DNA from 2 places in the Ructibacterium sp. SJQ-7 genome. Region 2 is predicted to be linked to the other one. Evidence: predicted binding sites of a transcription regulator. Region 2 holds the regulator's gene; the other holds the start of a gene.

Region 1 (12,974 bases), 1.2 Mb from region 2:
GGCGTTCGGCAGTACGATAGACGAACTTATACACGCAAATACAGATTACGGCTCGGACAAAGAAACATATTATAACGAATCTATTTCAACAATCGTCGAACTCGGACAAGCCGATGATTTTATTGTGGAAATTTCAACACTTATCCAAACACTTGCAATCGGTCGTCTGCATATTATCGGCGATATTTTTGACCGTGGTCCGCGAGCCGATATAATTCTTGACACACTGACGAAGTACCACAGTGTCGATATTCAATGGGGCAACCATGATGTTCAGTGGATGGGTGCCGCTGCGGGCAGTTTGGCTTGTATTGCAAATGTACTTGCTATTTCCACCAAGTATTCAAACTTTGACTGCCTTGAGGACGGTTACGGAATTAATATGCGTCCGCTTACGGTATTTGCACTTGAAACTTATGCGGACGATCCGTGCGAATGCTTTATACCTCGAAATCCGAATATGGTTTATATTTCTCAGCATGACGAAAACTTTTGGGCAAAGGTACATAAAGCTATATCTGTAATTCAGTTTAAGTTAGAAGGACAAATTATAAAACGTCACCCTGAATTTAATATGGACAACCACCTTATGCTTGACAAAATCAATTACGAAAACGGAACAATTATGCTTGAAGGCAAAGAATACAAATTAAAAGATACCAACTTCCCTACAATCAATCCCGAAAATCCGTTTGAACTTACAGACGCCGAAAAAGAGCTTATGAATTTATTGCGTTCATCGTTTTTACGCAGTGAAAAACTTCAAAATCACGTCAAATTCTTATACGAAAAAGGCAGTATATATCTGACATTCAACAACAATTTGTTGTATCACGGCTGTATACCGATGAACAGTGACGGTACTTTTACGGAAGTTACACTTTTCGGTGAAACGGTAAGCGGCAAATCGCTCATGGACAAAGCCGAACAGCTTGCACGTGACGGTTATTTTGCCAAAAACGGTTCCGAAGAAAAAGAATACGGCAAAGATTTTCTGTGGTTTTTATGGTGCGGTTGCTACTCCCCTGTTTACGGCAAAAATAAAATGACTTCGTTTGAACGATATTTTATTGATGATGAAAGTACATGGGTGGAAATTAAAGACGAATATTATCACCTTATCGAAAAGCCGAGTGTATGCAACAAAATTTTATGTGAGTTCGGAATTGACCCGAATAATTTTTCTCACATTATAAACGGTCACGTTCCCGTAAAAATCAAGAAAGGCGAAAGTCCAATTAAAGCAAACGGCAAACTTTTAGTCATAGACGGCGGTCTTTCAAAGGCATATCAGAAAGTCACAGGACTTGCGGGTTACACATTGCTGTTCAATTCACACGGTTTGCTTTTAAGTGCGCATGACGCATTTGAATCTATCGAAAGTGCCATAAAAGAAGAAAAAGACATTCACTCAACGCTTGACGTTGTTGAACTTGCTCCGAACCGTTTACTTGTTGAGGACACTGACGCAGGTAAATCGTTATCGAAAAAAATCACCGACTTAAAAGCACTTGTTGACGCATATTTAAAAGGAAAAATAAAAACACATTAAATAAAGAGAGGAAATCCACAAATGAATTACGAAAAAGAACCACTGCATATTTCAACATCCGTACCCAACGGCACTTATGAAGTAACTGTCACAGTTACCGCACACGAAGATATTATTTTCACAATACTTTCGCAGTCACGCCGTTTTATGGCACAAGATATAAATCTTGGCAAGGGAGAAAGCTCAGACATTACTTTCAATGTAAGCGTATGTGACTACCACAAAAACAACGAAGATTACACAAACGTAAACGGAGTTGAAATTGATATTATGTGCGACGGTGATTTTACCGCACTTTCCGCAGTATCGCCTGTCAATATTCCGACAGTTTACATCGCCGGTGACTCAACCGTCACAGACCAGCCTGCCGAATATCCGTACAACGCTGCCTCTACATACTGCGGTTGGGGTCAAATGTTTCCGCAATTTTTTAACACGGGCATTGCGGTTGAAAACCACGCTCAATCAGGTTCTACAACCGAAGATTTTAAAAATGTGAATTTCACCGCATTCAAAGACAAAATCAAAAAGGGTGATTTCCTGATTATCGAGTTCGGTCACAACGACCAAAAAATAGATACTCTTGACGCGTTCGGCGGATACACGGAAAACTTAAAATATTTTGTAAACTTTGTCCGCGAAAAAGGTGCAAATCCGATAATATGTTCACCAATTAACAGAATTATATTCCAAGAGGACGGAACACTTCTTAACTTGCTCGGTGATTACAGAACAGCAGTTAAAAACGTATGTGACGAAATGAATGTACCGTTTATCGACTTGTGGTCACGCACAACCGAATTTTTTGAGGCGGCAGGAGCGGTAAAAGCTTGGGATTATTTCTGGGGCAACGGCACTGACCGCGATTACACCCACACAAACGATATCGGCGGCAACATCGTTGCACGATTTGTTGCAAACGAAATGATTAAAAACAACGTTCAGCCGATAGCAGACTTAATCAAAAAAGATATGATTAACGTCGAAATGCCGAAACACGATTCAAGTGTCAAACCGCAAAATTCAAAAGAAATCGAACACTTAAAAACAATCGGTCTTGTCAACATTCCGAAAGCGTCCGAGCTTGCCGACCTTGACAAAGACATCACCAATATCTAATACAGAGGCTGTCGTCATAATGTCGCCAGCCCAAAAATCACATCTTGCGATGTAATTTTTGAGTATTTTTTGTGAAAAAATCTAAAGTTCCTCCACAGTCGAAACTTTAGATTTTAAGCCATTTCTGCCGCACATGTCGTCAGAAATGATTTCCAATGAGGTTAGCACCTCATACTCCAAAAAACAAAGCATACAAAACCATAACGGTTTTGTCTACAAAATAACAAAAACTGCATTTTGAATAAAATCAAAATGCAGTTTTTTTATATCTTATCTTAATTGAGCACCGATTTGATTTTCAAGATTTTTAACAACCTTATCAAATACTTTCTGTACTTCATCACCTGTCAAACTTCTGTCTGCGCTTCTGTATATAGCACTGTATGCAACGCTCTTTTTGCCCTCAGGTATCTGTTTACCCTCGTAAACGTCAAACAACTGCAAGCTTTCAAGCATTTTACCCGATGCCTTTTTGATTACATTTTCAATATCCGCAACAGGAACTGTCTTATCAACAAGCATTGCTATATCACGAGTTACGGCAGGATACTTAGGAAGTTCCTTAAACTTAATATCAGTCTTAATATTAAGGAATACATTTTCAAAATCCAATTCGGCAATATATACAGGAGTTTCAATTCCGTATTTTCTGCTTACTGCAGGGTGAATTTCACCGATTATGCCGATTACCTTATTGCCGGCACTTATCTTTGCACATCTTCCCGGGTGGAATGTCGGGTTATCTGTTACGGCCTCATACTTAACATTCTTTACGTTAAGTTGTGCAAACATTGTTTCGCATATACCCTTAATGTCATAGAAATCTACGTTATCGCCGTACATACCCATTGTGATTTTAACAGGTTCGTTCGGAAGTTCACCGTCCGTTGTCGGAATAAATATCTTTCCTATTTCAAACAACTTGGCAGACGGATTTCTGTAATTATAGTTTCTTGACAATATATCCATCATACTTGCGATAGTAGTTGTACGCATTACCGATGTGTCCTCGCCAAGCGGATTTGTAATTTTTACAACGTTTCTCATTTCACTGTCTTTCGGAATATTCAGTTTATCGAATATTGACGGACTTGTGAATGTGTATGTGTAAATTTCGTACATACCTTGTGCTGTAAGAAGTTCGTTCACTCTGTCCTGTATCTGCTGACGTTCTGTTTTCATTCCGCAAGTAGCCTCGCCCGAAAGAAGTGTTACAGGTATTTTATCGTAACCGTAGAAACGTGCAACTTCTTCCGCAATATCCGCCTCACCTTCAAGGTCAGGTCTGAATGACGGAGGAGTTACAGTCATCTTGTCAAGGTCAACCTTGATTTCAAGTGCGTCAAAATACTTAACCATATCCTCTGTCGGAATGTCTGTTCCAAGGAACGCATTAATTTTATCAGGTCTGAAAGCAAGCGGCTGCATATCTGTTACGTTACCCATAACGTCAATCATTCCGCCGACATTTTCACCACAGCCAAGTTTTTCTACAAGCTGACACGCTCTTTCAACGGCAGGAACTGTATTGTTATAGTCAAGTCCCTTTTCATATCTTGATGATGATTCTGTTCTAAGACCGACACTTTGTGCTGTAAGTCTTACAGACGCACCGTCAAATGTAGCCGATTCAAAAATAACAGTTGTTGTATCATCCTTAACTTCACTGTTAAATCCGCCCATAACACCTGCAATAGCAACAGCTCTGCCGCCGTCTGCGATTACAAGGTCGTTTGAAGTAAGTGTTCTGTCCTGTTCATCAAGAGTCTTTATAACTTCACCGTCATTTGCACGTCTTACGATAATTTTGTTATCCTGTAAATCTCTCAAATCAAATGCGTGCATAGGCTGACCGTATTCAAGAAGTACATAGTTTGTTATATCGACAATATTGTTGATAGGTCTTACACCGCACGCACGAAGTCTTTCCTGCATCCAACTCGGTGACGGGCCGATTTTAACGTTTTTAACCATTCTTGCACAGTATCTCTTACACTTATCCTTGTCCTGTACATCAACGCTGATTGTATCGGCGATATTTTCACTGTTTTCGTTAAACTTAACTTCAGGAATAGTGAACTTTTTATTAAATGACGCCGCTGTTTCACGTGCAAGACCGATTATGCTGAAACAATCAGGTCTGTTTGAAGTGATTTCAAATTCAACGACAGTTTCATTCATACCGAATATATCCTTAATATCCGTACCGATTTTTGTATCGTCCGGAAGAATAAGAATACCGTATTCAGGTTCATAACCAAGCATATCCTCTGTTATACCAAGTTCATCGTGTGAGCAAAGCATACCGTAAGATTCAACGCCTCTAAGCTTGCCTTTTTTAATTTTTCCGTCAGGAAGTACCGCACCGACAAGTGCAACGGGAACGATTATACCTGCTTTTACATTCGGCGCACCGCAGACAATCTGCAAAATCTCGCCTGTTCCCGCGTCAACCGTACACACATGAAGATGGTCACTGTCAGGGTGATCTTCACAGGTAAGCACCTTACCCGCAACTACATTCTGAACAGATTCGCCCATATTCTCCCAACCCTCAACTTTAGAGCCTGTCATTGTAAGTCTGTCTGAATATTCTTTCGGCGTAACGTCTATATCCATATAGTCATTAAGCCAACTCATAGGTAAATTCATTATATTTCATTCCTTTCAATTTCCGAATAATATATTAAAACTGGTCTAAGAATCTCAAATCATTTTCAAAGAAAAGTCTAAGGTCGTTAATATCATACTTACCCATTGCAATTCTTTCAAGACCGATACCGAAAGCAAATCCCGAATATACTTCAGGGTCAATACCGCAGTTTGCAAGTACCTTAGGGTGTACCATACCGCAGCCCAAAACTTCAATCCAGCCCTCGCCTTTACATACGCTGCAGCCTTTACCGCCGCAAGCGAAACACGAAACGTCAACTTCGGCTGACGGCTCTGTAAACGGGAAATGGTGAGGTCTGAAACGTACTTTTGTATTTTCGCCGTAAAGACGGTGGATAAACATTTCAAGAGTACCCTTTAAATCTGCCATTGTAACACCTTTATCAACTACCAGTCCTTCGATTTGGTGGAATACAGGTGAGTGAGTCGCGTCAACCGCATCACTTCTGTAAACTCTTCCGGGTGCTATAATTCTGATAGGCGGTTTCTTCTTTTCCATAACACGAACTTGGATAGGTGAAGTTTGTGTTCTCAAAACCGTATTTTCGTTTATATAGAATGTGTCCTGAGTATCACGTGCAGGGTGATTCGGTGGAATGTTAAGCGCTTCAAAGTTGTAGTAGTCAAGCTCAACTTCCGGACCTTCTGCGATTTCAAAACCCATTCCGATAAATGTGTCTTTAATGTTGTTCATTACTTTTGTAAGCGGATGAAGTTTACCTGTTTTTTGTGCCTTACCCGGCATTGTAACGTCGATTACTTCGCTCTTTAGCTTGATTTCTTCAAGCTTTTCTGAAATTTCCGCTTTCTTCGTATCTATATGGTTTTCGATTACACCGCGAATTTCGTTTGCAAGCGCACCGATTTGCGGTCTTTCTTCTTTGCTTAACTGTCCCATACCTTTTAGTACGGCAGTAAGTTCACCCTTTTTACCGAGAAACTTTATTCTTGCTTCTTCAAGAGCATCAATGTCAGTTGCTTTTTGAAGTACATCAAGGGCATTTTTTTTGATTTCTTCTAACTTTTCTCTCATTTCAAAATTCCTTTCAATATAAATTAAAAAACACTCCGTCCCATAAGGGACGAAGTGTGTAAATTCAAACTCCGCGGTACCACCCGACTTCCGATAAAATATCGGCACTCAATTATGTATAACGGCACTACCCGTCACAGACTACTTGCAAACCACTTTCACCTATGCAGCTCCGGAATGAAATTTCAAATAAATCCTTACCGTATCGGCTCACAGCTCAATAACCGATACTCTCTTTAGGCGGTATATACCTTACTTTGTTCCATCATTGCTTTTAATATTCAATAATAAAGTATTATATCACCTTTTTTTTATTTTGTCAATCAATAACACAAAATTATTTAAAAGGATTGATTTTTTTGCCAAAAAATTATATAATTTATCCCGAAAGGGTTGATTTGAATTGAAAGAAGAAATTTTAGATATATTAAAAAATGCAGACGGATATATTTCAGGCGAACGCATAAGCGAAATGTTGAATGTTTCGCGAACGGCAATATGGAAACACATTAAATCATTACGCGAAAGCGGTTACAAAATCGAATCGGTCACGAACAAAGGCTACCGCCTTATTTCCTCGCCCGACATCATAACCGAAAGCGGTATCAAAAGCGGACTTACCACCGATTTTATCGGTCACAACTTATTTATATATGATGAAACCGACACGACAAACAATCGTGCAAAGGAAAGCAATTCCTCGCCTGACGGCAGTGTATTTATCGCCGAAGTGCAAACGCACGGCAAAGGCAGTCGCGGACGCGGTTGGACTTCTCCAAGAGGGATAGGCATTTGGCATTCAATCCTTTTAAAGCCCGAAATCTCCCCGCTTGAAGTTTCGCAAATAACGCTTGTCGCAGGTCTTGCCGTCTGCAAGGCTATCGGTCTTAATTCAATGATTAAATGGCCTAACGACATTGTTATTAACGGTAAAAAAATCTGCGGTATTCTAACCGAAATGTCTGCTGAAATAAATATGGTCAACTACGTTGTATGCGGTATCGGTGTAAATGTAAACACAGAATCATTCGATGCCGACATTGCCGACAAGGCTACTTCGATGTTTATCGAAAGCGGTCACAAATATGTGCGAAACGAATTAATCGCAAAATTGTTAAACGAATTTGAATATTATTATAAGAAGTTTCTCGACGGTGGACTCAATGCAATTCTTGATGAATACAAAAAGTGTTGCGTCACGCTCGGCAGAGAAGTAAACGTCATTTTCAAAAACGAAACGGTTCGCGGAACTGCTGTTGACGTTGACGAAAACGGCTCACTCGCCGTACAAACCGAAAACGGTATTATTCACGTCACTTCCGGTGAAGTTTCGGTCAGAGGTATCTACGGTTACATCTAAAATCGGATATATTATGAATAAATTGTAAATTGTTAGCACTCACATCTGTTGAGTGCTAATTTTGTATTGACAAATCTTACTTTGAGTATTAATATATATTATGTAAATTAATTAAACTTCAAGGAGTGATTTATATGGCAAAAGGTAATATTTCAGTTGACAGTGAAAATCTTTTCCCTATTATAAAAAAATGGCTTTATTCCGATAAGGATATTTTCCTTAGAGAACTTGTTTCAAACGGTTGTGACGCGGTCACAAAATTAAAGAAACTTGCAAGTATCGGTGAAGCTCAAATTGACGAAAACGAAAAATTCAAAGTTACCGTATCAATATTTAAGGACGCTAAAAAGCTTGTCATCAGTGATAACGGTATCGGCATGACTGCCGAAGAAATCGACAAGTACATCAATCAAATAGCATTTTCGGGTGCAAGCGACTTCCTTTCAAAGTACAAAGAGGAGGACGACAAAGGTTCTCAAATTATCGGTCATTTCGGACTTGGTTTTTACAGTGCGTTTATGGTTGCCGACAGTGTTGAAATTGATTCGCTTTCATATCAAGACGGTGCAAAGGCCGCAAAATGGACTTGTGACGGAAGTATGGAATTTGACTTAACAGACGGTGACAGAACAGAAAGAGGTACTTCAATAACTCTTAACATCGCCGAAGATTCGGAAGAATTTCTTGAAGAAAGCAAAATCCGTCAAATTCTTCATAAGTATTGTGCATTCCTACCTATTGAAATATATGTTGAAGTTCCTGAGGACAAACACGAAGATCACTGCGACTGCGGTCACGATCATGATCATGAACACGAGGACGATACACCGTCAGAGCCAAAGCCTATCAACAACACAACACCGCTTTGGATGAAAAAGCCGTCGGAGTGTACAGACGAAGAATACAAGGAATTTTACAGAAACGTATTTATGGACTTCAACGAACCGCTTTTCTGGATTCACCTTAACGTAGACTATCCGTTCAACTTAAAAGGTATTTTGTACTTCCCTAAAATCAATCATGAATTTGCAGGTCAAGAGGGACAGATAAAGTTATACAACAATCAAGTATTTGTTGCCGACAACGTAAAGGAAGTTATTCCCGAATTTCTAATGCTTTTGAAGGGTGTTATCGACTGTCCTGACTTGCCGCTTAACGTATCACGAAGTTTCTTGCAGAATGACGGTTATGTTAAGAAAATTTCTTCACATATTACAAAGAAAGTTGCGGACAAGCTTACAAGTATTTATAATAACGAACGTGAAAACTATGAAAAGTATTGGGATTATATCAATATATTCATTAAATACGGCTGTTTAAGAGATGAAAAGTTCTATGAAAAAGTTAAGGATGTAATTATTTATAAGGATATTGACGGTAAATATTTGACGTTGGACGAATACCTTGACGGCAAGGAAGAAAAAGACGTTTATTACGTTTCTGATCCGCAAACTCAATCGCAGTATATCAATATGTTCAAAAATCAAGGACTTAATGCCGTTGTACTTCCGTCAATGATGGATACACATTTTATTTCACTTGTTGAAATGAAACAGCCCGGTGTTAAATTCAAACGTATTGATTCCGCCATAAATGACATTTCGGACAACACAGAAAAAGACGATTCAACTAAAGAACAAGAAGAAAAGTTGATTGAAAAGTTCAAGAATGAAATCAAGGACGATACATTGAAAATCGAAGTGCAGTCACTTAAAGACGATTCAATCCCTGCCGTAATTTTGCTTGGTGAGCAGTCAAGACGTATGCAGGAGATGTATAAGGCTTACGGTCAGCAAATGGCAGGTATGGCTGATATGTTCCACGATGAATTTACACTTGTACTAAATTCAAACAACTCACTTATCAAGAAAATAGATACATTAAATGACGAGGACGCAAATCTTGTTATTGACCATGTTTACGACTTAGCGAAAATAAGCCACAGTCCTTTGCCGGCAGAACAAATGACAAAGTTTATCGAACGCTCCAATAAATTGCTTGAAAAACTGTTTTAATTAACAGTTTTTTCTTCCATCGTCAAAGAGGGACACTAAATTTCAGTTTAGTGTCCCTCTTTTAATATGTTTAATAATTCTTCTATTGTATCCACAGTATAATCCGGCACTTCAAATTCATTTTTAGGTGTGTTTAACTTGTGAATACCCTGTTTTACGCATACGGTTTTCATACCCAACTTTTTAGCCGGTGCAACGTCATTATCCACCCTGTCACCGACCATCACAGCATTTTCACCTTTACAGTCGGCTTTCTCAAGTGCTTTTTGAAAAAGTCTTATATCGGGTTTTGATACACCCTCCTCCGCAGAGGATATGACAAGGCTGATATACTTTGCCAAGCCGTACTTTTCAAGGCGTTTTTGTGTCCCCAACGGCTGATTGGCTATAACTCCGATTTTGTACTTACCATACAGTTGTGACAAAACATTTTCAGAATATTCATAAGGCATTTCAAGCTCACTGTGCCATTCTGCCCTATTCAATCCCGATATAATAACAGCGTCATCATACGGAATTAAATTTTTCAAAGCACAGTCGTCCATTAATTTATAAAACTCGCTTACGCTTATGTTGCTCCCTTTTACCGTATCGCTGACGCGTTTTTCCCACGCCTTGCTTTCGTCAACAAGCGTTGAACCGACATCGAAAAATATCCACTCTATCATTCTCTTATCTGACCGTCACCGTAAATTATATATTTAATAGAAGTCAATGCCTCAAGTCCCATTGGACCTCTTGCGTGCATTTTTTGTGTACTTATGCCTATTTCAGCACCAAATCCGAACTCAAAACCGTCCGTAAATCTTGTTGACGCATTAACATAAACCGCCGCCGCATCAACCTCATTCAAGAACTTTTGCGAATGTTCGTAATTGTTTGTAACAATCGCCTCAGAATGTTTTGTGTTGTACTTATTAATATGCTCAATCGCCTCATCAATTCCGTCAACGACTTTTACCGCCATAATATAATCATTATATTCAGTATAATAATCCTCGTCTGTCACGTCATTTACATCTGCAAATATTGCTTTTGAATTTTGGTCGGCTCTGATTTCAACATTCTTTTCTTTCAGTGCCTTGAACATAACAGGAATAAATTTATCCGCTATTTTTTTGTCTATAAGCAAAGTTTCGGCGGCATTGCACACAGACGGACGTTGTACTTTCGCATTAAGCACAATTTTAACCGCCATATCAATATCCGCGTCCGCATCAACGAAAACGTGGCAGTTGCCTGCCGCCGTTTCAACAACGGGAACTGTCGCATTTTCAACAACCGAACGAATAAGTCCCTTACCGCCGCGCGGGATTAACAAATCTACATATCCGTTCATTTTCATAAGCTGAGTTGCTGTTTCACGCGAAGTATCTTCTATTATATTTAGTGTCCCCTCAGGTATTCCGACACCGTATGCCGCGTCCTGCATAATTTTCATAACAGCTTTGTTTGAATTGATTGCTTCACTTCCGCCTCTTAAAATGCAAGCGTTTGAAGTTTTAAGGCAAAGTACCGCCGCGTCAACCGTTACATTCGGTCTTGCCTCGTAAATTATTGCAATAACGCCCATAGGCACACGTTTTTGACCGATAGTCAATCCGTTTGGTCTTTTCCACATTTTTATTACTTCACCGATTGGGTCGGCAAGTGCTTTGACCTGTCTTACTCCCTCCGCAATTCCGTCAATGCGTTCTTTTGTAAGAGTAAGTCTGTCAATCATAGCTTGACGTGTTCCGTTTTTCTTTGCGTTTTCTATGTCAATGTTGTTTGCCGCAATAATTTCATCGGCACGTTCTACAAGTGCATTTGCAATAGCCTCAAGTGCATTGTCCTTTGTAACCGTACTTACTGAAACCATTTTATATCCTGCATCTTTTGCAAGAGTGCATTTTTCCAAAAGCTCGCTCATTATTCTTCCTCCTTATCGAAATTCTTCGACACAAACAATGTTCCAACAGGCTTTCCGTCAAGTATATCGTAAAGTGAATCAACATTGTTTCCGTTTGCGATTATCATATGAATACCGGCATTTGTCGCTCTTTCGGCAGCCTCAAGCTTTGTCACCATACCGCCCGTACCTCTGCTTGTTCCCGCACCGCCTGCAACATCTCTCACTTCGTCAATATCGTATACTGTAGGAAGTAATTTTGCGTTTTTATTCTTGTGTGGGTCATCGTCGTACAAGCCGTCAATATCGGAGAAAAGTACAAGTAAATCCGCGTCAACAAGGTCGGCAACGACTGCCGATAAATTATCATTGTCGCCGATTTCGATTTCGTCATAACTTACCGTATCATTTTCGTTTACAACAGGAATTATCCCCATTTCAATAAGCGTTGTAACAGTATTTTGAATATTTCTCTTTCTGCGCGGAATTGCAATATCCTCACGCGTTAAAAGCACCTGTGCAACGGTGTTGTTGTAACCCGAAAACATTTTGTCGTAAAGATACATCAGTTCGCACTGTCCGACTGCCGCAATGGCTTGTTTGCCCTTTGTATCTTTCGGCTTTTCAGCCAAACCGAGTTTACCGAGTGCAATTCCCTGCGCACCAGATGAAACAAGAATTATCTCCTTGCCTTGATTTCTTAAATCAGAAAGCACCATAGACAGTCTGTCTATAAGTTTTAAATTCATTGTTCCGTGTTCATATGTAAGCGTAGACGTTCCGACTTTGACAACAATCCTATGCGCCATAGACACGTCCTTTAATATATCGTTCATTGCCATCCTCCTATAAAGCATATAGTTATTTCTATTATATCGCTTTATGGGTTGTTTGTAAAGTCATTTTTATCTTACCTTATTCTTCAAAATTTTACTTGCATTTTTTTACTCTCTATGATACTATATAAATATATCTTTACAAAATTTTCATTGTATCATATAACAATAATGTGAATTTTATTATATATTATACAACATTGTGGGAGGTAATGATGAAAAAACAAATAATTGCGGCAACTGCGCTGATGTTAGCGATTTCTTCAACCGCATATGCGTCCGACAACATAAACATATTCGTAAACGGAAATGCCTTAAACACAGGTGCTTTCATTATGAATGATTCGACGTATATACCACTTAGAGCGGTCAGTGAGGCTCTCGGTTCAAATGTAAACTGGGATGGAAATACAAGAAGTGTTTACATTGATTCCGATGAAGATACAGTCACTGCTCAAGTGATTGAAAACGCAAGTTCAAGTGTCGTTGCAATAG
Region 2 (12,974 bases):
CAGTATAGGGCAAACATTAAGCATTATGGGGATAAATATATTGTATATGATGAAGTATATTTCAACCCTTCTTTCATAATAGATAAAATGATAAGAACACATGGTCCGAGAATTAAACCAATATATATATTGGATGAAAATTTTAATTTGGTAAGTGAATTTCAGTTGGATAAACCGTTAACCGATTTTGAATATGTAGACGGTGTTTATTATGCTGAAACACAAGAATACACACAAATAGGAACAACAGACTATGAACTTAAAAATAATACTATTTACTATTCTTATGATGCAATTGATTGGCAAATTGATAATGAAAGGAGTAGTATGCCGCAAAGCAATGGCAGAAATTCTCTTGTATTTCAAGGAGAATTGACAAAATACATAAACTTAAGTAATTATAGGTTTGAAGTAAAAGATATGTTCATCAAAAAAAATAATTCGGATTTAACTAAAGTGGTACAAGAAAGACCTATAACATGTTACTATAAAGCAAAGGGCGATATCTATGTTGAAATGCAATCTGATAATAGTAATACATTCAGAATATCTCGGGACGGTGTATATTCTGTTGATATAGCAATCCCTGAATACAGTGGTAATATATCCGGAAGTGAATACGTTAATTCGTGCAATTTATGGAAAGATAAGCTTGTTTTATGGACCAGAAAAAGATTGGTAGAATATGATATGGCAGATATTGAAGATGTATTAAATGAAAAATGCCCGTCGGATACACCGTATATTGAGTTTGACGGTAATATTCTCGGCTTTGACGTACCGCCGATTATCGAGGACAGCAGCACGCTTGTGCCTATGAGGTTTTTGTTCGAGCAAATGGGAGCAGATGTTGAATGGGATAGTGAAACTCAGACAGCAACAGCAACGATTGAGAATAAGGCAGTAACATTTTCAATAGATAACGTCAACGCGAGAATAAATAATAAACCCGCTAAAATGGATGTGCCCGCAAGACTCGTAAACGGCAAAACAATGGTACCGCTGCGCTTCCTCTCGGAAAATATGGGATATGACGTAGATTGGGACGCCGATAGCAGAACGGCGATAGTACGCTAATATCATTTTATTAATTTACAAGTTTTAAACCTGTAATAATAAAAAGGAAAAAAAACTAATAAATACTTGATTTTTTAGACAAAATATATTAAAATATAATTATTAATATTAAATTACAAAAGATTCAGGAGGATTAATTTATGATTACAGCTGGTGAATTTAGAAATGGCAGAACCTTTGAACACGAAGGTAATGTATTTCAAATCGTAGAATTTCAGCACGTTAAGCCTGGTAAGGGTGCTGCTTTCGTAAGAACAAAACTTAAGAACATAATCAGCGGCGGTGTCGTTGAAAAGACATTCAGACCTACAGAAAAGTTTGAAGAAGCTCATATCGACAGAAAGGATATGGCTTATTCATACGGTGATGACGACTTCTATCATTTCATGGACAACGAAACATTTGATATGCTTGACATTGCTAAGTCAGAAATCGAAGAACAAATGAAGTTCGTTAAGGAAAATGACGTATGTAAGGTTATGTCTTACAAGGGTAACGTATTCGGTGTTGAACCGCCTACATTCGTTGAACTTGAAGTCGTTGATACAGAACCGGGTTTCGCAGGTAACACATCTACAAACGCTACAAAGCCTGCTACTCTTGAAACAGGTGCTACAATTCAAGTACCTCTATTCGTTGATATGAACGAAGTTATCAGAGTAGATACAAGAACAGGCGAATACATGGAAAGAGTAAAATAAGTCTGAATAAAATCGCACACAGCACTTATTTTGTGTTGTGAACAATTTTCTTTCAGCCTTTTGAATGAAAGGAGATTAATTATGGAAGATTTAATTAAAAAAGTTTCATATCTAAAGGGTTATGCAGACGGTCTTGACCTTAGCCCAAAGAGTGACGAAGGTAAGCTTATTATCAAATTGCTTGACGTTATGTCTGAAATGGCTGATACTATTGAAGAATTAAACTCAAGAGTTGATGATGTTGAAGATGTTGTTGACGAGCTTGATGATTGTGTACTTGAAATTGCCGACGATTTGTACGGTGACGATGAGTATGACGATTATGATGACGATGACGACGATGATTATATCGACGATTATGATGACGATGATTACGACAGTGACGGAAATGATTATTTTGAAATTCAATGTCCTAACTGCGGTGAAGACGTTATGATTGATTTTGATATGATTGACGATGATAACGCTATCGTATGTCCGAACTGTCACGAAGAAATCGAACTTGAATTTGATTGCGATTGTGACGATGATGACTGCGACTGCGGACACGAACATTAATATTGAATTGAATAAAAAAGGACTGTTAAGTCCTTTTTTTATTGAGGTGACTTATGAAAGGACTTTATATTCACATACCGTTTTGTAAACAAAAATGCAAGTATTGTGATTTTGTATCATTTCCGTGTATGGAGGATACGGCGGACAAATACGTTGACGCGCTAAAGCGTGAGGCGGAACAATACAGGGGAGAAAAAATAGATACAATATTTATCGGCGGCGGTACACCGTCAATTTTAACACCGAAACAAATCGAAGAAGTTACGAAAATGTGCTTTGATGTATTTGACGTTGCGAGTGACTGCGAATTTACGACAGAGGCAAATCCGGGAACAATGGATGATGACAAAATTAAAGCAATGCTAAACGGCGGTATAAATCGTATAAGTGTAGGGGTACAATCGTTCAATGATGATGAACTGAAAAAAATCGGAAGAATACACGACGCAAAGACGGCATATAATACAATTTGTCATTTAGATAAAATGGGTTTTCAAAATATAAATCTTGACCTTATGACCGCACTGCCGTCACAGACGTTTGAGAGTCTAAAAAATACTTTAAACACAGCCGTCAGCTTGCCTGTAAAGCATATATCGGCGTACAGTCTTATAATTGAGGACGGAACACCTATTGAAAAGGAATATTCAAAAGGACTGCTTGATATTCCGAATGAAGATACTGACAGAGAAATGTATATGCATACAGTCGATTTTCTCGGTAAGAACGGCTTTAAACAATATGAAATATCAAATTTCGCAAAGGACGGATACGAGTGCAGGCATAACGTGAAGTATTGGACAGGTGAGGAGTATATCGGCTTAGGTACAGCGGCACATTCATATATCGGAAACTGCCGTTTTTACAACACGTCTGACATAAACGAATATATCGGCAGTGCGAGAAAAGAAGTAATCGAATTGACCGAAAATGATAAGATAGCAGAATTTATGATTACCGGACTTCGTATGAACAGAGGAGTAAGCGAAAATGATTTTAAGTCGCGTTTCGGCAAGAATATAAAAGATGTATTCGGCAGTGAATTTGATAAATTTATAAAGCTCGGACTTATGCAATATATTGACGGAAGATACAGTCTTACATTGGACGGAATAAACGTGTCAAATTCGATTTTATGCGAGTTTGTATAAGAAATTTGGCAATATGGGATAATTTATGAACATTTTATGAAAAGTTATATTAATCACTTGACAATCGGGTATAATAGTGGTATCTTATAATTGTTAGCACTCAAGGTGTATGAGTGCTAACAAAAAATGCTTATATGACATCTTGTTTAAAGATAGAAAGGAATGTTTGTATATGGATTTGAACGACAGAAAAAGAAAAATCCTGCAAGCAATCATTGATGAATATATAGGCACTGCTGAACCTGTCGGTTCAAGGTCGATTTCCAAAAAGGAAAACTTGGGTTTGTCCAGCGCGACAATCCGTAATGAAATGGCAGACCTTGAAGAAATGGGTTATCTGATACAACCGCATACTTCGGCGGGACGTATTCCGTCAGATGAGGGATATAGATTTTACGTTAATTCGCTTATGCGGAAGTATAAAATAGGTATGGAAGCAGTTGCACAGCTGCAAAGCGTACTTGAAACGCGTGTCAGTCAGCTTGAAAAGCTGATTAGATATGCCGGTGCAATAGCGTCAAATCTTACCGAATATACAACGGTTGTTACAGCGCCTAAGGAGCAGGAATTTGAAATTAACAAGATTGACCTTGTGCCGATTGCCACGCAAACGGTAATGCTTATTGTTGTAACAAGAACTGTAAGAAACAAGGTGATGAATATCGACATTGACAGTGCAACGTGTATGTCACTTGCAAATATATTAAACGAACATCTTGCCGGACTTAAAGCCGGAGAGATAACGTTTGATAAGATACAGGATATTCAAAAAGATATTGAAAACAGACTTTCACTTCATCCGAAAGTTTTGATTGATATAATGCACTTTGTGTATGAAACGATAACGGACAGCGGTGAAACAGAAATATATGTCAACAATGCAAAGTCAATATTGAAATATCCCGAATACAACGATGTTGAAAAAGCGGAAAAGATATTTACTTTCCTTGATGACAAAGAAAATTTGAAAAAGCTTGTTGCCTCAAGCGACGCTGACGGAATTGAGGCTAAAATCGGTAAAGAAAACGATTTTGAAATATTGCAGGATTGCTCATTGGTAACTATCAATTATTCACTCGGCAATAAAAAAGCCGGAAAAATCGGAGTTATCGGACCTAAACGAATGAATTATTCAAAGGTTTTTGCAAGCCTTGACCTTATTTCAAATGAAATAGATAAAATACTCAACGAATATATAAGTGATGAGTAGAGAAAGGGGTAATCAGATGGCTAAGAAGAATGAGGAAGTCAATGAGGAGACATTAGATAAAGAAACAGAAAAAACGGCTGAACCTAAAGAGGCAGAAAAGTCAAACGAGGAAGTCCTTGAAGAAAAGCTGAAAGAACAGACTGATAAATATATGCGTCTGTATGCCGAATATGACAACTACCAAAAGCGTTCGCAGCGTGAAAAAGATATGCGTTACGGTGACGCGGTAATTGATACGGTCGGTGCAATTCTTTCGATAGGCGACAACCTTGAAAGAGCGCTTGCGACTGAAGTTCAGTCGGAGGACGGTCAAAAAATGAAAGACGGTATTGAAATGGTTTTAAAACAGTTCAATGAAACACTTTCAAAGTTGGGCGTTACGCCGATTAAGGCAGAGGGTGAACAATTTGACCCTAATCTTCATAATGCGGTTATGCACATTGAAGATGAAACAATCGATGACAATACGGTTGTCGAGGATTTGATGAAAGGCTACATATATAAGGACGGCCGAGTAGTCAGACACAGTATGGTAAAAGTAGCAAATTAATTATAAATTAGGAGGAATTAAAAATGGGAAAGATTATAGGTATAGACTTAGGTACAACAAACAGTTGTGTAGCTGTTATGGAAGGCGGTAACCCTAATGTTATCACTAACAGCGAAGGTGCAAGAACAACTCCTTCAGTTGTTGCATTCCAAAAAGACGGTGAAAGAATTGTAGGTCAGGTTGCAAAGCGTCAAGCCGTAACAAATGCTGACAGAACAATTATGTCAATTAAGAGAAAAATGGGTACAAGCGAAAAAGTTACAATCGACGGTAAAGCTTATACACCACAAGAAATCTCGGCAATGATTCTTACAAAGTTAAAGCAAGATGCAGAAAGCTATCTTGGTGAAACTGTAACACAGGCTGTTATCACAGTTCCTGCTTACTTCAACGACTCACAGCGTCAGGCTACAAAGGACGCAGGTAAGATTGCAGGTCTTGAAGTTTTGAGAATTATCAACGAGCCTACTGCCGCAGCTCTTGCATACGGCGTAAGCGACACAGGTAAGAAAGTAATGGTATACGACCTTGGCGGCGGTACATTCGATGTATCTATCCTTGATATTGATGACGGCGTATTTGAAGTTCTTTCAACAAACGGCGATACTCACCTTGGCGGTGACGATTTCGACCAGGCAATTATCAACTACTTGCTTGACGAATTTAAGAAAACAGAGGGCGTAGACCTTTCAACAGATAAGATGGCTATGCAAAGATTAAAAGAGGCTGCTGAAAAGTCAAAGATTGAACTTTCGACAACAACAACTTCAAACATTAATCTTCCATTCATCACAGCTGACGCAACAGGTCCAAAGCATATGGATATTACACTTACAAAAGCTAAGTTTGATGAACTTACAGCTGACCTTGTAGCAAGAACACTTACATGTATCAGAAACGCTATGAATGACGCAGGTCTTAACGCATCACAAATCGATGAAGTCCTTCTTGTCGGCGGTTCTTCAAGAATTCCTGCTGTACAAGAGGCTGTTAAGAAAGAAATGGGCAAAGAGCCTAATAAGGGTATCAACCCTGACGAATGTGTTGCAGTAGGTGCTGCAAGACAGGCAGGTGTACTTGGCGGTGAAGAAACAGGCGTTCTTCTACTTGATGTTACACCGCTTTCACTTGGTATCGAAACAATGGGTGGTGTATTTACAAAGCTTATCGAAAGAAATACAACAATCCCTACAAACAAATCACAAATATTCTCAACTGCCGCAGACGGTCAAACTTCTGTTGAAGTACACGTTCTTCAAGGTGAAAGAGAAATGGCTCAGTACAACAAGACTTTGGGACGTTTCAATCTAACAGGAATTGCTCCTGCTCCGAGAGGTGTGCCACAGATTGAAGTTACATTCGATATTGACGCAAACGGTATCGTAAACGTAAGCGCTAAAGACCTTGGCACAGGCAACGAACAGAAGATTACTATTACAGCATCTTCTAACCTAAGTGACGAAGATATTGACAGAGCTGTTAAAGAGGCTGAAAAGTACGCTGAAGAAGATAAAAAGCGTAAAGAAGAAGTTGAAATCAGAAACAACGCAGAATCACTTGTATATCAATGTGAAAAGGCTGTTAAAGACGCAGGTGATAAGATTGACGATAATACAAAGTCAATGGTTGAAACTGAAGTAAACAAGGTTAAAGAGGCTCTAAAGGGTACAGACTCGGCAGCTATTAAGGCGGCTACAGACGAACTTCAAGAAAAGTTCTACGCAGTTGCACAGCAAATGTATCAGCAAGCTAATCCGCAGGGTGATCCTAATGCACAACAGGGTGCACCAAATGATGACGGTGTTTATGAGGCTGATTACAGAGAAGTTGACAACGACGATAACAATCAACAATAATAATGAAAACACTAAAAGGACGGACAAATGTCCGTCCTTTTAAGGCTTTTAACAAAGCCTTTGTATTAACACTTTACAAAACTAAAATATTGTAGTATAATAGCATAGGTAGGTGAAAAAATTGGCTGAAAAAAGAGATTATTACGAAGTGCTCGGAGTTTCAAAGGGTGCTTCTGATGATGAAATAAAAAAGGCATTCAGAAAGATGAGTAAGAAATACCATCCTGACCTTAATCCGAACAATAAAGAGGCGGAGGAAAAGTTTAAGGAGGTAAACGAGGCTTATCAAGTGCTTTCTGATCCTGAAAAGAAAAGTAAATACGACCAATTCGGACACGCAGGTGTTGACCCGAACTTCGGAGCGGGCGGCGGTGGCTTTAACGGCGGCGGTTTTGACTTTGGCGATATATTCGGCGATTTCTTCGGAGGCGGTTTCGGAGGATTCGGAGGCGGTCAAAGAAGAAACGGACCAAAACGCGGTGCTGATATTCGTAAGATTATTGATCTTACTTTTGAAGAGGCGGCATTCGGCTGTCACAGAGAAATGAGTATACAGGCACAGGAAAAATGTGAAACTTGCGGCGGCAGCGGTGCTAAAAAGGGTACGACTGCACAAACTTGTCAGCATTGTCACGGAACAGGTCAAATCCGTACACAACAAAGAACTGTACTGGGTTATATGACTAACGTTACGACTTGTCCGCACTGTCATGGTGAAGGTAAGATTGTAAAAGATCCTTGTCCGGACTGTCGCGGTACAGGTAAGGTAAGAAAGTCGAAGAAGATAGAAGTTGATATTCCGGCAGGTATTGATGACGGTCAGACAATTCAACTTTCGGGTAAAGGCGAGGCCGGCGATAAAGGCGGTCCTAACGGCGACTTACTTCTTACAATAAGAGTACATCCGCACCAGATGTTTAAACGTGAGGGAACGAATGTATTTATAGATATGCCTATATCATTTGTACAGGCTGCTTTGGGTGCAACCGTACAAGTACCTACACTTGACGGCCCCGTTGAACTGAAAATTCCTGAGGGAACTCAAACAGCTTCAAAATTCAGAATGAAGGGCAGAGGTATTCCGTCAATCAGAAGTAAGGTAAGAGGCGACCAATACGTTACTGTAAACGTAGAAGTACCGAGAAACCTTAATTCAAAGCAAAAAGAACTTTTGCGTGAATTTGAAGAAGATAAAAATTATAAACAAAAGAAATCTTTTGCAGAAAAGATGAAAGATTTCTTGAACAAATAAACTTAGGAGGAAGACAATGAACCCGAATATTTATGAACTTTCAAAAATGACCAAAGAGCAGTATGATTTCATAATGAAACGTGCAGAACTTGATATTACAGAACAAATGAAAGTTGCCAAAGAAGTTTCTGACGATGTCAAGGCACGTGGTGACGAAGCGGTATTGGAATATACTGCAAAGTTTGACCGTGTACAGCTTACTGCTGATAAAATGAAAGTAACACCTGAAGAGATAGAGGCAGGCTACAATAACCTTGATAAGGAAACAAGAGAGGCTATTGAATATGCTTATAAGAACATATACGATTTCCATGAAAAGCAACTTCCGGAGGAAATGTGGTTTACTATGGTCGATGACGGACTTATGGTAGGCGAAAAGACTACTCCGATAGTTGACGTATGTCTGTATGTTCCTCACGGCAAGGGTTCATTCCCATCAGTTTTGTGTATGCTTGGTATACCGGCAGTTGTTGCGAAAGTTCCTAAGATTGTTGTTGTAACACCTCCGAATGAAAAGGGTGAAGTTGACGACGCTATTTTGGCAGCGGCAAAGATAATCGGTATCACTGAAATATATAAAGTCGGCGGTATTCAAGCCGTTGCAGCCGTTGCATACGGTACTGAAACAATTCCTAAGTGTCATAAAATAATTGGACCGGGTAACAGTTATGCAACTGCCGCAAAGAGAGTTCTTTCAAACCATATTGACGCAGGTTTGCCGGCAGGTCCGAGTGAAATTATTGTTCTTGCAGACGAAAAGGCTGACCCTGAAAAGGTTGCTCTTGACTGGATGATTGAGGCTGAACACGGCCCTGACAGTGCCGCACTTCTTGTTACTCACTCAAAGGAACTTGTTGAAAAGGTTGTTCCGATTGTAAACAGACAGCTTGAAAAGATTTCTCCTAAGAGAAAAGAATTTATAGAAACAAACCTTACAACATACGGCGGTGTAATTCTTACAAATTCTCTTGACGAATCAATCGATTTTGTAAACGAATACGCACCTGAACATATGGAAGTTATGACAGAAAAGCCTTTCGATACACTTCCTAAGATTAAGAATGCAGGTGAAATTCTTCTTGGTGATTACACACCTGTAACACTTTGTAACTTCGTTTTAGGTCCTAACGCAATCTTGCCGACAGGCGGTTTTGCAAAGACTTATTCATCAGTAAGTGTTCAAGACTTCTTAAAGCGTTCATCAGTAGGCTATGCGTCAAAAGACGGTTTTGAAAATGTAAGAAATTACGCTTACAGATTTGCAAAGGTCGAAGGATTTGATACGCACGGTTTAGCCGTCAAAGAAAGAAAATAATTCCAAAATTGACGCCTATGAAACTCCCGTCAGCTCGAAGTATCAGCATACGTCGTCGCTGACCTGTCGTCCCATATACGAACAATTTTGAAATTATTCAAAATCAAAATTGATACCTATGAAAACAATTTTGAATTTATTATTATAAGAGGATACCACTATGGAAAAGATAAAAGTTACCCGAAAAACAACCGAATCCGAAATGAACGTTGTGCTTGATTTTGCACCGCTTAAAAAGGATTACAGAAAGTACATAAAGACACCTATACCGTTTTTAAATCATATGATTGAGCATATTGCATGGCGCGGTGAGGTCAATATTGATGTTGACTTAAAGCTTGATGAATTTGTTTTGACACACGTTATATGTGAAGATTTAGGTATTGCACTTGGTAAGGCGGCAAAGGAATATATCGACCGTACAGACGGTGCGAGAGGTTTCGGTGACGCAGTCGGTATTATAGATGAGGCAAAAGCGGAATGTGCGTTGAGCTTTGAATCAAGAGCATATTGCGATATTGATTATCACGGTATTGAGCTTAGTGAAAAAGTTGAGGGAATGGATACGGAGGATTTGGAAACATTCCTTGAAGGTTTTGCACAGGGGGCTATGTGTACGCTTCATATTGACCTTGTAAAAGGTCATAACGGACATCATATTTGGGAGGCAATATACCGTAGTTTCGGAAGTGCTTTGAATAAGGTATTTGAAGTATCTGAAAGCCGCAAGGGCAAAACAAGCGGTGTAGCCGGAAAAATTGATTGGGTAATAGAATAATATTAGGGACACTAAATAGGGACACTAAAATTTAGTGTCCCTATTTCTGAAAACAGATAAAATCTGAAAGGAACAAAGTATTAAAAATATGAAACTCGCAAAATTTCTTGATAAATACGATACCGTTATATTTGATATGGACGGTGTTATAACAAGTGAACAGAATTATTGGAATTGTGCGGCACTCACTGTCTGGGAATATCTGAATTACAACAGTGGTCAAAAAATTAATGCCGCAGAGTGTATGCAAAATATTTCAAAAATCCGAAGCCGCGTTTTTTCAGACGATGAGCTGATAAGCGTTTTAAAAGGCAAAGGCGTTAATTCAAATTGGGATTTGGGTTATGTGACGGTGCTTATAGCATGGATATGCAACGGGAAAAATGATTGGAATTATTTTGACAAAGTGCTTGAATATGCAAGGTCATTGTCAGACAATATTATTGATGAATACGATAATCTTGCAATTAAATGTGCCGAAAAAACAGGTTTTGACTATGAATGGCTGAAACGCAACGGAACTATGTGGACGACTATGCGAGATATATTTCAGACGTGGTTTCTTGGTGATGAACTGTTTGAAAAGACTTTTGGATATATACCGATTAATACGGGCAAAACGGGGCTTTTATATAAGGAAGAACCGATTGTCGATAAGAATAAGCTTATTGCAATAATGAGTCTTTTAAGCCGAAATAAACGCGTGTGTACAGGTACGGGCAGACCGTATATAGAAATGCTGCCGCCGATTGAAAATTGGGGGATAAAGCAGTATTTTGCACAAAACGGACTTTGCAATTATGATAATGTTGTCGAGGCTGAAAAAGAGCTTAACAACAATGCACTTACAAAGCCGCACCCATATATGTTCCTAAAGGCGCTTTACGGCACTGATTACAGCAATAAACGCATTGTTGACGGCGATTATGATAAAGCAAAAATAAAGACTACACTGGTTGTCGGTGACGCAGGTGCGGATATTCTGGCGGCACAGGCGATGGACGCAGACTTTTGTGCGGTGCTTACGGGAATACAAGGAGAGAGAGCAAGAGGTTATTTTGAAAAACTTGGGGCGAACTATATTTTAAAAAGTGTAGAAGATTTTTTAGTGGAGGGAGAATAAATGGAAAAACGACTCACAACACCATTTACAAAGGATAAAATTAAAGACCTGAAAGCAGGCGACAGCGTGCTTATAACAGGCACAATATATACCGCGCGTGACGCGGCACACGAAAGAATGACGACAAATTTCAAAAACGGAATACCGTTCCCGATAGATTTGACCGACAACGTGATTTATTATGCAGGTCCATGTCCTGCTAAACCCGGCGAAGTTATCGGCTCTTGCGGACCGACTACAGCCGGCAGAATGGACGCGTACACGCCGATGCTTTTAGATAACGGACTTGGCTGTATGATAGGCAAGGGCGCAAGAAGCAAAGAAGTTGTTGACGCAATGAAACGTAATACCGTTGTGTATCTTGGTGCAATCGGCGGTGCGGGTGCATTGATTGCACAGTCGATAAAAAAAGCCGAAGTTGTCGCATATGACGATTTGGGTACTGAGGCAATCAGAAAACTTGAAGTCGAAAATTTCCCGGCAGTGGTACTTATAGACTGCGAGGGTAATGACCTTTATGAAATAGGTCAGGCAAAGTACAGAGAGATATAAATTAAAATGCAGTGATTTTTTATAATCACTGCATTTTATGTTTATTAAAGATTTTTTGTTACGGCATTGCATAAAGGTATCATATTTTTAAGACTGTCCCATATAAATATTTTTGCACTGTCGGCATTGGTAGCCGTCAAGTTTAAAGTTTTGTTTGTTGTATTTGATGTTAAAGTAGTTGTTTTGACATTTGCAACTTTTCCGTTTTTGTAAAGAACTACAATTAACTCACAATCTGCTGTTACATCGGATACATTTACGTTGAAAGTATATGTATTATTTGATTTTGTGACTTGCGAACTTGTTATTACAGGTTTATTTGTGATTTCTTTTGCAAAATGAATTGTAGCATTGAGCAATGGTGCGTTTGAGTTGTACCGAGTGTCAATATTGATTTTATCCCATTGTTCTTTTGTTCCACTGTAATGCACATCGGTCAAAGTCGTACATCCATAGAAAGCTCTATTATCTATCTTTGTAACGCTTACGGGGATAAATACTTCTTTCAATGAACAGTAAAGAAACGCACTTTGCATAATTTCGCTTACATTCGGTGGAATAGTAATATTTGTAATAGCTGTATCATAAAATCCACCAAGTTTCTTTACACTGTCGGGAATGTTAACTGAAGCAAGTCTTTCGCAGTGAGAAAAGCAATTTAAAGTTTCAACACCGTCCGGTATATTAATTTTAGTAAGATAGCGACACTTTTCAAATGCATTATCATTTATGTATTTTATGCTGTTTGGTAAATTTATAGTGGAAGCGTGAGCACCATCGCCATTTTCATATCCATAGTTTTTATCATCTCCAAAGGCATTGACCGCAATTCCGATTGTATTATTTTTGAC

What was found. Region 2 encodes HrcA, which represses chaperone genes, less so after heat shock. Its sites were predicted from a motif close to TGTTAGCACTCNNNNNNNNNGAGTGCTAACA; they were not measured.
Region 1: a site for HrcA is predicted at 7,768-7,798, ahead of htpG (molecular chaperone HtpG). Genes of this name have one in related genera too.

What each region holds. Positions count from the first base shown of each region.
Region 1 is NZ_CP195193.1:2,537,821-2,550,794, reverse strand. It holds gene ACSAMO_RS11085 (fructose-1,6-bisphosphatase) at 1-1,552, shown strand, start outside; gene ACSAMO_RS11080 (rhamnogalacturonan acetylesterase) at 1,574-2,671, shown strand; gene pheT (phenylalanine--tRNA ligase subunit beta) at 2,942-5,323, opposite strand; gene pheS (phenylalanine--tRNA ligase subunit alpha) at 5,358-6,377, opposite strand; T-box leader at 6,420-6,655, opposite strand; gene ACSAMO_RS11065 (biotin--[acetyl-CoA-carboxylase] ligase) at 6,781-7,737, shown strand; gene htpG (molecular chaperone HtpG) at 7,872-9,752, shown strand; gene ACSAMO_RS11055 (HAD family hydrolase) at 9,800-10,420, opposite strand; gene ACSAMO_RS11050 (glutamate-5-semialdehyde dehydrogenase) at 10,417-11,667, opposite strand; gene proB (glutamate 5-kinase) at 11,664-12,479, opposite strand; gene ACSAMO_RS11040 (trypsin-like peptidase domain-containing protein) at 12,695-12,974, shown strand, end outside.
Region 2 is NZ_CP195193.1:776,440-789,413, reverse strand. It holds gene ACSAMO_RS03480 (copper amine oxidase N-terminal domain-containing protein) at 1-1,077, shown strand, start outside; gene efp (elongation factor P) at 1,218-1,778, shown strand; gene ACSAMO_RS03470 (CD1247 N-terminal domain-containing protein) at 1,860-2,336, shown strand; gene hemW (radical SAM family heme chaperone HemW) at 2,390-3,487, shown strand; gene hrcA (heat-inducible transcriptional repressor HrcA) at 3,660-4,697, shown strand; gene grpE (nucleotide exchange factor GrpE) at 4,714-5,247, shown strand; gene dnaK (molecular chaperone DnaK) at 5,271-7,103, shown strand; gene dnaJ (molecular chaperone DnaJ) at 7,225-8,355, shown strand; gene hisD (histidinol dehydrogenase) at 8,372-9,670, shown strand; gene ACSAMO_RS03435 (imidazoleglycerol-phosphate dehydratase) at 9,831-10,448, shown strand; gene ACSAMO_RS03430 (HAD family hydrolase) at 10,537-11,571, shown strand; gene ACSAMO_RS03425 (Fe-S-containing hydro-lyase) at 11,572-12,123, shown strand; gene ACSAMO_RS03420 (leucine-rich repeat domain-containing protein) at 12,168-12,974, opposite strand, start outside.